Linked DNA regions of Accumulibacter sp.. The main gene of each other region encodes a partner of the protein of the gene in region 2 in a complex. Links are inferred from orthologs where the notes say so. Each region holds a gene or a part of one and is shown on either strand. Other genes may lie near its edges. The genes, in order: cheY and fliM.

Region 1 (2,926 bases), 1.4 Mb from region 2 along the record:
CGGCGCTGGCGGCAGCCCCGGGCCTGTCCGTGCTGCGGCGCCCCTCGGGTGGAAAGTGCGGCTGCAGCTGCGACAGTTCGATCTCGCCGTCCTGTCTGCCAGCTTGCGTGGTCTCGCTCCTGCGGGCAACGGCCGGCACGTTGGCGTCGGCCTGGCCGCTGATCGCCGCGTGCAGCGCCTGCCAGTCCGGACCGTGCTCGTCGCCAGCGCCGGTGGCCACGGTCGCCCCGGCAGGCCTGGCTGCGATCGGCTCCGCGGCAACCGACGATGTGGCGCCTGGCTCGGTGGCCGTGGTCAGCGCGATCTGCAGACCGGCGCTCACTCCTGCGGCGGCGGGAGACGGCTGGCGGCCCTGGGCAATTTCGCCGAACATCTGTCGAACGCCCTGTGTGGCCGCCATGATGGTATCCATCAGGGCGGGTGTCAGTTCCTTCTCACCATTTCTCAGCCTGTCGAACAGGTTTTCGGTCAAGTGGCAGAGCTTCACCAACTCGCCGGCATTGAGAAAGCCGGCGCCACCCTTGATCGTGTGAAAGCCACGAAAGATATCATTGAGCAGCCGTAGATCCTCGGGGCTTCGCTCGAGATCGACGAGCTTGTTGTCGACATCCGACAGCAGGTCACCGGCTTCCTGCAGGAAATCCTGCAGCAGGTCCTCCATCCCCGCAAAATCGCTCATCGCGAACCTCCTAGAATCCCAGGCTGCCGAGCAGCTCATCCACCTGCTGCTGTGACCCGACGACGTCGGTACGACCGCCGTGGTTGATCACCGGCCCGTTGAGGAGACTGTTGACCGATTCGGTACGCCGCTCGCCAGGCAGCGTCTCGATCAGCACCTCCATCAGTTGCGTCTCGAGTTCGTGCGCGACCTGGAGGATCTTCTTGATCACCTGGCCAGTGAGATCCTGGAAATCCTGGGCCATCATGATCTCCAGCAGTTGTGCCTTGGTTGCCTCCGTCTTGGCCGGCAAGGCCTGTTTGAGAAAGGAACGGGTCTCCTCGGCCAAGAGCCGGAACTCGTCGACCGCCAACCGGTTGGCAAACAGCGCATCCCAGCGGGTCGCCAGTGCCGCCGAAGCGGCTTCGAGTTGCTCCTGCAGCGGGTTGGCAATGTCGGTGGCGTTGAGGACGCGGCAGGCAGCCTGCTCGGTCAGAGTGGCGACGTAGTTGAGCCGCTCCCTGGCATCCGGAATGGCGGAAACGGTGCTCTCGAGCAGTTCGCTGTAACCCAGTTGGCCCAATGTGTCGTGCAGCTGTCGGGCCATCTGACCGACGCGCTGAAATACCCGGTCCTGTCCCTGCCATTCGGCCGCCGCCGCTCCCGTTGCAGCCGTGGCCGCCTGTGCTCCCCGCACGGAGTCGAATAGTGCCTGCAGCTCGTCACTGTCGTCTGCTCCGTCTCCTTCACGCAACTGCTGCAGCAGAGATCCCGCCTTGACCTTGGCGGCAGGTGGCACGGCAGGGCTGGTGGCCGCGATCCCTGAGGCGATGCTGTCGAACAGGGCCTCAAGTTCCCGTGAATCACCGGAGGTGTCGCTTTCGTTCATCTCAGCCCCCCATCCTGTCGAAGATCTTCTGCAGCTTCTCTGCCAGTGTTGCCGCCGTGAAAGGCTTGACGATGTAACCGCTGGCCCCCGCCTGCGCGGCGGCGATGATGTTTTCCTTCTTCGCCTCGGCGGTGATCATCAGCACCGGCAGGTGTTTCAATGTCGCCGAAGCGCGGATGGTCTGCAGGAGCTGCAGACCATCCATGTTCGGCATGTTCCAGTCGGTGACCACGAACTCGAAGCCGCCGTTGTTGAGCTTCTGCAGAGCCACCGCGCCGTCCTCGGCTTCATCGACGTTGGCGAAACCGAGTTCTTTCAGCAGATTCCTGACGATGCGCCGCATCGTCGAGAAATCGTCTACCACGAGAATCCTCATCTTGGGATCAGCCATCATTGACTCCGTTTGTTCGCTCAGCGCTCGAGCAGGGGGCGCAGGGTGTCGGCCAGAACCTCTGCGTCGAACTTGGCAACGTAGGAGTCGACACCGACGGCCTTGCCCATGGCATGGTTGGCCTGTGACGACAGCGACGAGTGCATCACGACCGGAATGCCCGAGAACCGGGCATCCGCCTTGATGTTTCGGGTAAGGACGTAGCCATCCATTTCCGGCATCTCGGCGTCCACCAGGATCAGGCGGATCTCGTCACGCAACGTGTTGCGACTCTGCTCGGCGTGCGCCGCAAGCGCCTGCAGACGGCTCCACGCTTCGGCGCCATTGGTGGCGTGCTTGTGCCGGACGCCGAGCTTGTCCAGCACCTCGGTGATCTTGCGCCGGGCGACCACAGAATCATCAACAAAGAAAATGCTGGCATCCTGGTCGACGTTGGCCGGTGGAATATCCACGATGATCGCCTCGCCGAAAGCGTTGGCCAGGATCTGCTCGACGTCGAGAATCGATACCAGCTTGCCGTCGTCCAGTTCGGTAACCGCGGTGATCAGGCCCTGGTTGGTGGATAGGAGGTTCTCCGGAGCCCTGACCTTCTCCCAGTCCACGCGGATGATGCGGTCCACTTCATGCACGAGGAAACCGAGGGTCCGCTTGGAATACTCGGCCACCATCATCGTCCTGCCGTACTCGTCGTGGTGCTCCCCATGCTCCAGAAAGGCAATCAGCGAGAGTACGGGAATCACGTTGCCGCGCAGGGAGATCAAGCCCTCCACTCCGCGCGGCATGTTCGGCGTCTTGGTGATAGGCGGCGTCCGTCCGACTTCCCGCACCTTGAAGACGTTGATGCCGAAGGTCTCGCGCGTCCCCAGCGAGAAGAGCAGGATCTCCATCTTGTTCGACCCGGCGAGACGCGTTCTCGCGTCGACGCCGTCGAGCAGGTTCTTCCTTTCGGCGAACTCCATCCTATCGCTCCTGTGAGGTCCGTTCAGCA
Region 2 (3,187 bases):
CTCGCCACCGTGCCGCGCGAGCAGCCCGCGGTCGAACCGGATGAGCCGCTTGCGCCCGCACCGCCGGCGGGCGCCGGCAGTGCGGCAACGGGTACCCTGGCGATGCCGGCGGCAGCCGCACACACCCTGCACACCCCGCTGCGCGACCCGTCCTGGGCAAGCGAGTTCGGCCAGAAGCTCCTCTGGTTTGCCAGCAACGAGCAACAGACCGCGAGGATCACCGTCCACCCGCCACAACTGGGGGTCGTCGAAATCAGCCTGAACCTCGATCGCGATGGCGCCACGGCGCACTTTGCGTCGCCCAGCGCCGAAGTGCGCAGCGCCATCGAAGCGGCCATGCCGCGCCTGCGCGAGATGTTCGCGAACGCGGGGATCGACATCGGGCAACTCAGTGTCGGCAGCCACGCATCCGGACAGCAGTCGCAGGGACAGGGAGATTCATCGCCCGCCACCCGTCGGCAGCCCGATGCGGCTATACTTGGCTCCGATCCGCCTGCCGGCGTGTTCGTGTCGCCGGTCGCCACTCGCCACGGCCAGGCGATGATCGATGTCTTCGCCTGATGCTGCGGCACGACGGCGGAGGGTCGGCTTACGGACGGCCGAGCTAATCAGGGAGAGAAACGCCGCATGGCCAAGGACGCCAAACCTGGGACTGAAACCGCCGATGCTGCACCAGCGAAGAGCAGCAAGAAACTTCTGATCATCATCCTGCTCGTCGTTGTCGTCCTCGGCCTCGGCGGCTTGAGCGCCTTCCTCCTGTTGCGGGGCAACGCCGCACATGAGGAAGACGGCGACGAAGCGGTGGTCGAGAAGGCCAAGCCGGCGAAGAAGAAGAAGGTGGACCTCAACGCACCACCGGTCTACGTGCCGCTCGACACATTCACCGTCAACCTCGTGCCGGAGAACGGTGACCAGTTCCTGCAATTGATCGTCTCGGTCGAAGTCGACGACCCGCAGGTCGGCGAGCACATCAAGCTCTACACCCCGAAGCTGCGCAACGACATCACGCTTCTGCTGTCGAGCAAGAAGGCGTCACAGCTGATCACCAAGGAAGGCAAGGAGCTCCTGGCGCAGGAAATCAGGGAACAGATGAACAGCGTCCTCGACCCGGCCGGCAAGGGCAAGAAGAGGGACTGGCCGATCAAGGACGTATTGTTCACCTCGTTCATCATCCAGTAGTTGCGCATGAGCGCCGACTTCCTCTCCCAGGATGAGGTTGACGCCCTGCTGAAAGGCGTCACCGGCGAAGCGGACGTCACCGAGGAAGCTGACGACGCGAGCAGTGGTCCTCGCCCCTACAATCTGGGAACACAGGAGCGCATCGTCCGCGGGCGGATGCCGACCCTCGAACTGGTCAACGAGCGCTTTGCCCGTTATCTGCGAATCGGGCTCTTCAACTACCTGCATCGCAGCACCGAGATCTCGGTCGGCTCGATTCGCGTCCAGAAGTACAGCGAGTTCACCCGTAACCTGGTGGTCCCGACCAACCTGAATCTGGTGACTGCCAGGCCACTGCGCGGGACGGCGCTGTTCGTCCTCGACCCGAGCCTGGTCTTCCTGGTGGTGGACAACATGTTCGGCGGTGACGGCCGTTTCCACACCCGCGTCGAAGGTCGCGACTTCACGGCCACCGAACAGCGCATCATCCAGGGTATGCTGCGAGTGATCTTCGCCGAGTATGCACGTTCCTGGAAGCCGGTTTACGATCTCGGCTTCGAATACATCCGTTCCGAGATGAACTCGCAGTTCGCCAACATCGCGACACCTTCCGAGATCGTCGTCGCGACGACCTTCTCGCTGGAATTCGGGGGCTCAAGCGCCGACATGCACATCTGCTTTCCCTACTCGATGCTCGAACCGATCAGGGAACTGCTGTACAGCTCCATGCAGAGTGACCAGCTGACCACCGACCGGCGCTGGGTCACCACCTTGCGCAAGCAGCTGAAGAATGCCGAGGTCGAGCTGACCGCGACACTGGCAACGGCAACCACCAGCCTGCGCCGGATCCTGGACATGAAGGCCGGCGACATCGTGCCATTGGAGATCCCGGAAACGGTCGTCGCACAGGTCGATGGGGTGCCCTTGATGGAGTGCCGCTATGGGCAACAGGGCGGACAGTATGCGCTCAAGGTCGAGCGCTTCCTGACGGCAGAGCGCGCGGAGAATCCCGCGGGGGAAAGCAATGGCTAGCGACATGGACGACACGGGAATGCCCGCGGGCGACGACGCCGGACTGGACGACGACTGGGCAGCGGCGATGGCCGAGCAGGCAATGGCGGAAGCCACACCGGCTGGCAAGGCGCAGGCGGCCAGCATCTTCCCGAAGTTCGACGAGGCGGGAGGCAAGGGATCGTTGATGAACGAGCTCGACATGATCCTGGACATTCCGGTCCAGATCGCCGTCGAGCTCGGGCGCACCAGGATGACGATCCGGAACCTGCTGCTGCTCGCCCATGGCTCGGTCGTCGAACTCGATGCGCTGGCGGGCGAACCGCTGAACGTCTTTGTGAACGGCACGCTGATTGCCCAGGGCGAAGTCGTCGTCGTCAATGACAAGTTCGGCATCCGCCTCACCGACATCGTCACCCCTTCGGAGCGCGCACGCCGACTCGGTCATTGAACCGTGTTGCAGCGACCGCTGCCCGCTGGGCACCGGCAGCGTACGCAGACCGGTCGTGCCGGTGCTTCAGCCACGATCGCCGGCGAGCACGGTCGACGAGCGTCTTTGCCGCGCCGCGGACCGTTCACCCGGAGCGCACTTGCTTTATGATGTCCACCGACATCATCACCGGACCAACCACCTTGTTCCGACGCCCGTCCGTACCCCGCTGCCGTCGCCTCCATGCGACCGCTCCGCTGGCCATGCTGCCCACCGCCGTTCTGGCGCAGACTGCCGGCAGCGAGGTGCCGCCTTTCGGCAGCGCTGCCCTGCTGCAGATGACGCTGGCCCTGGCGCTGGTGGTGGCGCTCCTGTTCCTCGGAGCCTGGCTGCTGCGCCGCATCAACGGTGGCCGCGGATTCGGCAACGGAGGTCCTCTGCGCCTGGTTGGCGGGCTGGTGATCGGCCCGCGTGAGCGGATCGTCCTCGTCGAGGTCGACGATACGTGGATCGTCGTCGGGATTGCCCCGGGGCAGATGCGAACCCTGCACACCCTGCCGAAGGGTGACCTGCGAACCGGGGGCGACG

Evidence for each region.
Region 1: the proteins of fliM (region 2) and cheY are in contact, whole or in part, in a crystal structure (PDB 1F4V), measured with the Escherichia coli proteins. The link is inferred for Accumulibacter sp. from one-to-one orthologs.

The regions. Positions count from the first base shown.
Region 1 is NZ_JAZKUG010000001.1:573,564-576,489, forward strand. What follows is about bases 244-2,926. They hold cheY (chemotaxis response regulator CheY), read right to left. Parts: upstream 1,939-2,926; coding sequence 1,549-1,938; downstream 244-1,548. Other genes in these bases: V5B60_RS02630 (chemotaxis protein CheA), read right to left, coding at 244-679; cheZ (protein phosphatase CheZ), read right to left, coding at 690-1,547; V5B60_RS02645 (chemotaxis protein), read right to left, coding at 1,959-2,897; V5B60_RS02650 (chemotaxis protein), read right to left, coding at 2,921-2,926. Also shown: more of V5B60_RS02630, read right to left, coding at 1-243. UniProt on the Escherichia coli protein: Involved in the transmission of sensory signals from the chemoreceptors to the flagellar motors.
Region 2 is NZ_JAZKUG010000001.1:1,942,882-1,946,068, reverse strand. The notes cover bases 244-3,187. They hold fliM (flagellar motor switch protein FliM), read left to right. Parts: upstream 244-1,185; coding sequence 1,186-2,190; downstream 2,191-3,187. Other genes in these bases: fliO (flagellar biosynthetic protein FliO), read left to right, coding at 2,863-3,187; fliN (flagellar motor switch protein FliN), read left to right, coding at 2,183-2,620; V5B60_RS08430 (flagellar basal body-associated FliL family protein), read left to right, coding at 628-1,179; V5B60_RS08435 (flagellar hook-length control protein FliK), read left to right, coding at 244-561. Also shown: more of V5B60_RS08435, read left to right, coding at 1-243. UniProt on the Escherichia coli protein: FliM is one of three proteins (FliG, FliN, FliM) that forms the rotor-mounted switch complex (C ring), located at the base of the basal body.